One region of the Paraburkholderia sp. CI2 genome, then DNA from elsewhere that is predicted to be linked to it. Evidence: predicted binding sites of a transcription regulator. Region 1 holds the regulator's gene; each other region holds the start of a gene.

Region 1 (3,279 bases):
CCCTGCGACCGATCCAGCGCGACACCCACGCCGTCATCCTCGATATCGAGCGATACGATGGGGCCCGCGCAGGTCATGTCGAGGCGTACGCGGCTGGCCTTGGCGTGCCGCGCGACGTTCGTCAACGCCTCCTGAACGATGCGAAACAGCGCCGTCGCCGCGAATTCGCCGCATACCGGCTCGGCCGGTTCGAGATGCACGCTCGAGCGCACGTTGTAGCGTTTCGTGAAGTCTTCGGCCAGCCAGTCGAGCGCGGCGGCGAGCCCGAGGTCGTCGAGCAGCGGGGGCCGCAGATCGGCGGCGATACGCCGCAGCGAAGCGGCCATCCAGTCGATCTGCTTTTGCAGTTCGTGCGTCTGCGCGGCCAGCGGCTCGGTGTCGGCCTGGCTTTTCAGCTTCGCTTCGAGCAGCGCGACGCTCATTTTCAGCGCGGTCAGCCGTTGGCCGAGATCGTCGTGCAGTTCGCGCGCCATACGTTTTTGCTCGTTTTCGCGGGCGATCTGCACGTGCGTGGATACCTGATTCGCGCGTTCGAGTTCCGCGAGGCGCATACGCTCGGTCAGGTCGCGCGTGATCTTGGCGAAGCCGAGCAGCGCGCCCGACGCGTCGTGCACGGCGGAAACGACCACGTTGGCCCAGAAACGCGAGCCGTCGCGACGTACGCGCCAGCCTTCGTCCTCGGCGCGGCCTACGGCTGCGGCGATTTCCAGTTCGCGGGCGGGCTTGCCGGCCGCGATGTCTTCCGGGGTATAGAACTTCGAGAAATGCTGGCCGATGATTTCTTCGGGCGCGTAGCCCTTGATGCGCTGTGCGCCGGGATTCCAGCTGGTCACGCGGCCGGACACGTCGAGCATGAAGATCGCATAGTCCTGAACCGCATCGATCAACATGAAATAGCGATCCTCTACTGGCACGTCCGACACGGACGCCGCACCGGTGAAGCAGGAAGACTCGCCGCTCGACAGACCCATCGCTCCTCCGGGTGGTCACGCAAGGTCGCGCACCGCAACGCACCGAGTTATATCAGTTCGGGAGCGCTTGTTCCAACCCGCATGTCCCGCGAACAAACGTGAGGCGAGCGTCGCGTCGGCGTTCAAACCCGAGCCAGTCCTTCCGCGTCTTCGATGCGGATCGTTTTGCCGTTCGCCTTGACGAGGCGCTCGCGCTGGAACTTCGAGAACATCCGGCTCACCGTTTCGAGCTTCATGCCCAGAAAGCAGCCGATTTCCTCGCGGGTCATGCGCAAATTAAACTCCGCCGCGGAAAAGCCGCGCGCCTTGAAGCGCTTCGACAGATTCAGCAGAAACGTCGCGACGCGCTGTTCGGCGCTCATCGTGCCGAGCAGCATCATCTGGCTCGATTCGCGCACGATCTCGCTGCTCATCATCTGGTAGATGTGATGCTGCATCGGCTTCATCTCGCGACAGATTGCTTCGAGCTGCGCGAACGGAATGATGCACACGACGCTGTCTTCGAGCGCGATCGCATCGCAATTCTGCTTGCCCTCGCTGATGCCGTCGAGGCCGAGCGAGTCGCCGGCGATCTGGAAGCCAGTCACGTGCTCGCGGCCGTCGCGATGCATGACCACGGTCTTGAACGATCCGGCGCGGATCGCGTAGATGCTTTGAAATGCGTCGCCCGCGCGATACAGCGGATCACCGCGTTTGATCGAGCGCGTCGAGCAGATCAACGTGTCGAGTCGGCTCAGTTCGTCGGATGTCAGCTCGGGCGGCATGCAGATCGCGCGCATCGCGCAGGTGGAGCAGCGCGGCACGGCGTAGCGTGTGGCCGCGGTGCGTGGCACGACGTGGATCGGTACGACGTGCGAAGTGCGGGGCGCGTCGTGGCGGGGTTCACAGACTGCGGCAACTTGCATGATCGGCTCCTGGCGGTCAGACCGGATGCGCACGACGCGCATAGGCAATCGCTTCGATGGCACGGCAGGCGAGTTCGAAGTCCGAGGTCTTGTCGAAGAAGAAGTCGGCGCCCGCCGCTTCGCACGCTCGGCGAAACGCCGTCGCGCAATGATTGGTCAACACGATGCTGACGATGGACGGCCGCACCCGCGACAGCGCCGCGAGCAGCAGCAGATTGGTCTTGCCCGAGAAGCACGGGTCCAGCACCGCGACATCGGCGCGACTCGCGACGATGTCGTCGAACGTGTGCTCGACGCCGGCGGACTCGCCGGCGATTTCGATGCCGGGAATCAGCGCGATCAGGCAAGCAAGCCGGCGTCGGACCTCGGTCGCATCGTCGACGAGGAAGACTCTCGATAAGGTGGCTGGCGGGGCGGTGTCCATACCGACCAGTATTGGCAACCTCATCTCAGAAATATATCGGCGGGGATTTAAGCGGCGCTAGGAGTTCGGGTAATGTTGTAGGAATATTCCTATGGTGTGGCTGCTTTGCTGTTCAATCAGAAGTGACGGGCGAACATATCGGCGTCGAAAATATATTAATACGAAGTGGCATTAAAGAAGTGGAAAGCTGTGCGATAGACCGGCCATTATGTATTTTCAATTATTCGAAGAATAGTAAGTATCTGAGTGGGCTTGTTACTGCCGGGGAAGACGTGCCTACGATGCAAATTATCGATATTTCCCACTCCTGCTCATCGTAGACCGTGCTGGCACGATAGACGATAACGTCTGGACGCTGCCTTCCGAGGCTGCCCGGCGTTTCTAGCCTGTCTGCTGTTAAATACCTCATCGGCGTGCGGCCATTTCGTCCTTGCCTTTTTCTTCTCCTTACCTAAATGCTAGGAGCATCGGAGGTGCCACTATGGCAGCAGCAACTATCACTTCGAAGGGCCAGGTCACGATCCCGGTGGACGTGCGCAACCAGCTCCCGAGCGGCGAGCCATTGACCTGCGTCAAGCCGCGCGGCGGCGCGCGCTTCACACTGTCGGCGCGGACACGCGACGGCACCGCTTCGGTTCATGCCAGCGCTTTCACAGGGAGTCCAACATGTATGCACGAATTCTGGTTGCGCTCGACGACAGTCCCAGCGCGCAGCGCGCCTTTGCCGAGGCGCTGAAGCTCGCGAAGCTGACGGGCGCCACACTCGAAGCCTGCTGCGTGGTAGGGCACGGCAAGTGGTCGGACAATGCCGATGTGGCTTTCGAGCCGGAACCGGCGACCGCGGCGCAAGAATTCGCCAGCCGCGCGCTCGATGCGCCGCGCGAGTTGATGCGCGAGGCGCAGGTGCCCGGCGGCGTGCGGGTGATCGACGCGTACGCCGAAAGCGTGTCCGCGGTGCTCGCGCGCGTCGCCGACGAGA
Region 2 (3,279 bases), on a different contig from region 1:
GGCCGGACACGCCGCTGTTGCGCCATGCGTGAGCCAGTCACAGATCGACTGCCCGCTCACGCCGAGTTGCTCGGCGGTGAGCTTGCGCTTGATCCTGTGTCCGAGCGGCGACAGGGCCGCCGCTCGCGTGCGCGAGTCCCGATGCACGTGATTGATCGACAACTGCTGCAACGTCATTTCCTCGGCTTCGCTCAGTTCTACGACACACTTCATCCGCTACCCCGGCACGACGAAGGCGCCAGCAGGTTTGCGAAATTGAAATGGATTTACCAGGAACACTATCCTCCATGCCGTACATTTCGTAAAATCGATTGTTTTGATGGAACGCATCCACACTATGGATAAGTTGGGATCATGCGTTTCAAGGGCCTCGATCTAAATCTGCTCGTCGTGCTCGATGCTCTGATGACCGAGCGTAATCTCACCGCGGCGGCACGTAGCAAGGCCCAACTCAACGTCGTTCGCTACGCCGATGACTTTATTGTGAGCGGTATGTCGAAAGAAGTGCTCGAATTCGAGGTGCTTCCGGCGGTCAGGCAGTTTATTGCCGCTCAAGGTCTGGAGCGCTCGGAAGAGAAGACCCGGATCACGAACATTGCAGACGGTTTCGATTTCCTTGGCCAGAACGTGCGCAAGTACGACGGCTACTGGCCCAGCGCCTGCCCGCTCAAGGAACGATGTCACCCAGCGACTACCGGCGCATTCGACGATGGGAACATGAGCATATAGTTGAGGCCATGCAGCGTCGGCTAGAGCGCAAGCCGGACGCAATGACCATCCGCGGAAGCACTGTCGAACATGTCTTCGGCACGCTGAAGCACTGGATTGGGGGCCACACACTTCCTGACCCGAACGCTCGGACGGGTCAGCACCGAAATGAGTCTACAGGTGTTGGCCTACAACCTGAAGCGCGTCGTGAAGATACTTGGGGTTGCCAAAACAATAGAGGTAGTGAGGATGGCTGGCACCTGGAGCCCGGAGGGGCTTTTTTTGCACTTCAAACGTTACGCTAACGCAGCCATGACTTACCAAACCAGATTGATCGGACCGATAGGCTCGCATCTAACGATCTGAAAACAGTTTCCCTACGTCCTCGGCCAGTTCAAGACGGACATTTTGTCGCCCGACACGGAAGCGCTTCTTGTGCCAAATATCCCGCTGCGCCGGGTGGGCACGCCCGAAGCGGTCGCAAAGATAGATCATCTTCGTCCTATGCTCGGATGCGGCGAGTTATCTCACGGGCGCCGAGGCAGCAATCAATGATGGACGACACCTGTAATCGGCTGCACCTGGAGTAGACAAATCGCAGTTGATTTGAGCGACATCAAGGGAACTCGCGTTCCTAACGGAATCCACGCAGCGAAATCGCAAAAGCAGAAAATAAGTACATCAGGGCACTACAGTTTCACCGTCCTTCCATGAAAGGGCATTATCTTTTGAAGTCAGCCCGTGAAATTGGGCGCTAGATCGAGGATGATATGCAACACAATGCCCGCAAATCCGAACAAGGTGACGGGGAGCACGGTCCCCACAACGGGGACGTCGTCATGCTGCATATCGCTTCCGTACGCGAAAGGCCTGGCTCAAAGTCCGAGACGGACCACGCGGTTCCTATTGTGCAGTGGCACGAGAGCGTGCTTACCGGCATCTTCGAAATATCGAAGGTACTCACCGCCCCCTACCGGCTCGAAGTCACGTTGGCCAACGTCATCGATCTCCTGCAATCGTTTGTTCAGATGCGGCTCGGTATCGTCTCTCTCTTCGACGATGATGGCGTACCGGACATTACCGTTGGCGCGGACTGGAGCGAAGGCAGCGATGAGCACTACCGGATGCGCCTGCCGCAGAAGGCAATTGACCAGATCATGGCGACGGACAGGCCGCTCGTCGCCGAGAACATAGCGGTGCATTCGGGCTTCAGTGCCGCCGACATGGGCGTGCTCGGTGCCTCCGACAACATGCGAGTATCGTTCATTGGCGTCCCTATTCGCATCGACGCGAAAGTCATAGGCACGCTGACCATCGACCGCATCCTGGACTATGGGTCGAACTTCCGGCTCGATTACGACGTGCGGCTGCTTACCATGGTCGCCAACCTGGTGGGGCAGACGGTGAAGCTGCATCGCTTTTTCAAGAGCGACCGCGAGCGATTGATGGCGGGGAAGGACGGGCTGCAAAAGCCATTGTCCGAGCTCAAGCACCCTGCAGGTGAGCGTGAGAAGTTTCAGATCGAGGGGATCATTGGCGACAGCCCGGCGCTGCGCGGGCTGCTCGCGAAGATCGCGGTGGTAGCCGAATCGAACAGCACAGTTCTGTTGCGCGGCGAATCCGGTACCGGGAAGGAGCTGGTCGCCAAGGCCGTTCACGAGCTGTCGCCGCGCGCCAAGCGGCCCTTCATCAAGCTCAATTGCGCGGCGCTCCATGAGACGGTGCTGGAATCCGAATTGTTCGGTCATGAGAAGGGTGCCTTTACCAGCGCCTTCAATTCGCGCAAGGGGCGCTTCGAGCTCGCCGACAAGGGGACGCTGTTTCTGGACGAGATCGGCGAGATCTCGGCCTCGTTCCAGGCAAAGCTGCTGCGCGTCCTGCAGGAGCAAGAATTCGAGCGCGTCGGCAGCAACCAGACCATTAAGGTCGATGTTCGCGTGATTGCCGCCACGAATAAAAACCTGGAAGAGGCGGTGGCAAGCAACGAGTTCCGTGCCGACCTTTATTATCGCCTCTGCGTGGTTCCCTTGCTGTTGCCGCCGTTGCGTGAAAGGCGCAGTGATATTCCGCTCCTCGCCGTTGAGTTTCTCAAGAATTTCAACAGCGAGAACGGCCGTACGCTGACCTTCGATGCGAGCGCGATTGAAGTATTGATGAACTGCGGTTTTCCCGGCAATGTCCGCGAGCTCGAGAATTGCGTGCAGCGGAGCGCGACCCTGGCGCCGGGACCAGCGATCGTGAGAAACGACTTTGCCTGCTGCCACGGCCAGTGCCTGTCCGCGATGCTGTGGAAGAGCCGATCGGACGAAATTGCGCTGCAGCCCGGGCCAATCGTACCAGTGCCCGTGAAGCCGGCTACGCCGCGGGCTGAGGCTGTCACGTCGGGCGCAGCTGCGGTCCAGCCTGTCGGCAGCGAGCGGGCTCCGTTAGCGGCTGGCGGCGCAGTCCTCGGAAGTGATGCGAAGATGACCAACCGCGAGCGTCTCATCGCCGCCATGGAAAGATCCGGCTGGGTGCAGGCAAAAGCGGCGCGGCTGCTTGGACTGACGCCGCGCCAGATTGGCTACGCGC
Region 3 (3,279 bases), on a different contig from region 1:
GGTTGCCAGTGATTGTCGAGGAGTTCCATTTTGGACCCTTGTAGGTTGGGGGCGGAGACGAGTCTGAATTCTGATATACCCGATAAGCATCCACACCTATCCAGGTAGGTAGGTGGCGCAAAGATTCAGAATGCATAAGTTTTCCTGCGTATCTGGCAGCCCCCCAACGCGTACAGGAGAACGTCATGCAAACCACGATCCGAATTGGACTCCGGCAGGAATTCGACAACGAACTGATCAACGAGATGTACCGCTTGCGCGCCCGTGTCTTTCACGGCCGGCTCGGCTGGGAAATTCCGACCATCGCGGGAATGGAGATAGACGGCTACGACGCGCTCGGGCCGTACTACATGCTGATTCAGGGCGAAGACGAACGGTTGCGCGGCTGTTGGCGCCTGATGCCGACCGAAGGTCCGAACATGCTGAAAGACACCTTCCCGCAGCTACTGCATGGCGCGGCCGCGCCGGTCGGGCGACATATCTGGGAACTGAGCCGCTGGGCGATCGAAACCGGCGGTGAGGAACAGTCGTTTGGTTTCACGGATATGACAATCCGCGCAATTCAGGAAGTGATGCGCTTCGCGCAGCGCATGGGCATCACGCATTACGTCACGGTGACCACCACGCCGATCGAGAGGATGCTGCGCCGAGCCGGCCTCGACATCAGCCGGCTCGGGCCGCCGCTGCAGATTGGCATCGAGCGGGCCGTCGCGCTCGACGTCGCGGTGAGCGCGAAAACGCTGACCTCGCTGTTCGGGCCGGTCGCCGTCGCTGCTTGAGCCGCGCCGAAGCGCGGCCTGACAAAAGTCGCGACGCCTTCACCCGCGCGCGGACTCAGGAACCGAACATCCGTTCCAGCGCGTTCTCGAGATGCGCGCGCATTGCGGCCCCCGCGCCCGCCGCGTCCTTGCGGCGGATTGCGTCGAGCACCGCCATGTGTTCGGCCTGCACCAGCCGCTGCCGCTCCACCGTCTTGACGAGCGACAGATTGCGCGACAGGTTCATGCTGAACAGGATCTGCTCCTCGATGAACGACATCACCGTGATGAAAAACGGATTCTTCGACGCGCGCGCGACCGCCTGATGAAACAGGAAGTCATCCTTCGCGCCGATCCCCTGCGCCTCGATGATGCGCTCGAGCTCGTCCCACGCGTGCTGGATCGCGGCGATGTCGTCGGCGTCGGCCTTCAGCGCTGCCTGCGCGGCCGCGCCCGCCTCGGTCACGATGCGAAACTCATAGCAGCGGCGGATATCGGACAGCGTTTCGAGCGGCGCGAAGCGGCGTACGTCCGGATCGGGGCGCCGCGCGACGGTCGTGCCAGAGCCGTGCCGCGTCGAGATGATGCCGTCGGCCCGCAATCGCGCGAGCGCTTCGCGCACGGTCGGTCGGGACGTGGCGAAACGCTCCGCCAGCGCGTGCTCGGTCGGCAATCGCTCGCCTTCCTTGTACTCGCCTTCGAGGATGCGGTTGAGAATGTCGCCGTAGATCTGCTCGGGTAAGCCCTTGGTTTTTCGATCGTTCATCAGCGGACTGGCCAGCTTGTCTGAATATGGCTTGATTGTAAGGCCAACCCTGTTTCGGCTTCAGCAAAGTTTTACGGGTTGTAAGCATGCCAGGCCGCTTCGCGCACGCCGCCGCGCCCGCCATTTTGTCCGCGCCGCGCCGGATTATTTGGCAAATGTTTGATTTACATCCTGGTCCGGTGCATCTTTTCCGGCGATCATCTAAGCTTCATTGGTATAAAAGATCAATAAACCTGCCGCGGCTAGCAATGTGGCAGACGCATTTTTGACGCGGAGCCGATATGTACACACGCATCCTTGTAGCGGTCGACGGCAGCAATACCTCACGCCGTGCGTTCGAAGCGGCGCTCGATCTCGCCAAATCGAATGGCGCGGTGTTGCGGCCATTTTATGTCGTCGAAAACACGCCGATGTACTTCGAGGCGCCCGGCTACGACCCGTCGATCCTGCGCAACCGCCTGATCGAGGAAGGCCAGGAGCTGCGTGCCGAGTTTTCGAAAGTGATGGCCGAGCAAGGTGTGAAGGGCAACCCGGCGGTCGCCGAGGCTTCGTCGCTCGGCGATGTCGCCGAGATCGTGCTGCAGGCCGCCGCCGAATTCAACGCCGACCTGCTCGTGATGGGCACGCACGGTCGGCGTGGCTTTCAGCGGCTGATTCTCGGCAGCGTCGCTGAACGCTGTGTGCGCCAGGCCACTCTTCCGGTTCTGCTGGTACCGTCCGCCGCGGGCACCGACAAGGAACCCGCCTGACTCTTTCATCAGGCGCAGGGCGGCACGCCACGCCCTGCCTTGCCGGAATCGAGCCACGCTACCCGTCGACGGGCGACGTCGATATAGGCCGCGGCGGCTCACCTTCTCACCTTCGTCAGAGCACCGCCGTTGCTCGGACTGCCGAGCAGCGAACGTGTCACTTTGCCGCCAGTTGCGGGTCATAGCGGGTGGGACAATTTCACCACTACCAATAATCGAACATGCTCAATCCTACTGCTGTGACCCGTTCCTCGACCCGCTCCGCCGGCAACCGCGAGGCCGTGGCGGCACGCGCAGCCGCACGTACCGCCGCGCGCTGCTCCAGCTGTTCGATGCGTGAGATCTGCATGCCGCAGGGGCTGTCGGCGGAGGAACTGCCGAAGCTCGAAACGCTGATCTGTTCGGCGCGCTCGGTGCCGCGCGGCGAAGCGCTGTATCGCAGCGGCGACCGCTTCGACAATATCTACGCGGTGCGCTCCGGCTCGATGAAGACTGTGATGGTCCACCGCGTCGGCCGCGAGCAGGTCACCGGGCTGCGTCTGGCCGGCGAGCCGCTCGGGCTCGACGGCATCAGCGCGGACGTCCATGCGTGCAGCGCCGTCGCGCTGGAAGACAGCACGGTGTGCATCGTTCCATATAGCGCGCTGAAGCTGCTGTGTCGCGAAATCAGTTCGATCCAGGAGCGCATGCACAAGCTACTGGGCGCGCAGATCGTCAGCGAAGCCGCGCAGATGATGGTGCTCGGCTCGCTGTCCGCCGACGAACGCGTCGCCGCCTTCCTGCTGGACGTGTCACAGCGCAATGCGCAGCGCGGCTACTCGTGGTCGGAATTCAATCTGCGAATGACGCGCGAGGACATGGGCAGCTACCTCGGCATGACGCTCGAAACGGTCAGCCGTACCCTGTCAAGATTTCAAAAACGCGGCCTGATCGACACGCGAGGCAAGCACATTCACATCGTCGATCTCGAAGGCTTGCGGCAGATCTAGCGGCCAGAGTGGCCCGG

The links. Region 1 encodes FNR, which switches genes on or off when oxygen is low (the NO sensors DNR and NnrR bind a similar motif). Its sites were predicted from a motif close to TTGATNNNNATCAA; they were not measured.
Region 2: the regulator FNR is predicted to act here: its motif matches at 1,315-1,328, upstream of nifA (nif-specific transcriptional activator NifA).
Region 3: the regulator FNR is predicted to act here: its motif matches at 1,684-1,697, upstream of HDG32_RS03745 (universal stress protein).

The regions. Positions count from the first base shown of each region.
Region 1 is NZ_JACHDL010000012.1:66,580-69,858, forward strand. It holds gene HDG32_RS18105 (PAS domain S-box protein) at 1-971, opposite strand, end outside; gene fnr (fumarate/nitrate reduction transcriptional regulator Fnr) at 1,094-1,876, opposite strand; gene HDG32_RS18115 (response regulator) at 1,893-2,300, opposite strand; gene HDG32_RS18120 (universal stress protein) at 2,967-3,279, shown strand, end outside.
Region 2 is NZ_JACHDL010000025.1:65,454-68,732, forward strand. It holds gene HDG32_RS28080 (hypothetical protein) at 1-213, opposite strand, end outside; partial or broken gene HDG32_RS36730 (transposase) at 433-1,074, shown strand; gene nifA (nif-specific transcriptional activator NifA) at 1,479-3,279, shown strand, end outside.
Region 3 is NZ_JACHDL010000001.1:819,538-822,816, forward strand. It holds gene HDG32_RS03730 (hypothetical protein) at 1-29, opposite strand, end outside; gene HDG32_RS03735 (acyl-homoserine-lactone synthase) at 186-779, shown strand; gene HDG32_RS03740 (FadR/GntR family transcriptional regulator) at 835-1,524, opposite strand; gene HDG32_RS03745 (universal stress protein) at 1,806-2,273, shown strand; gene HDG32_RS03750 (helix-turn-helix domain-containing protein) at 2,495-3,262, shown strand.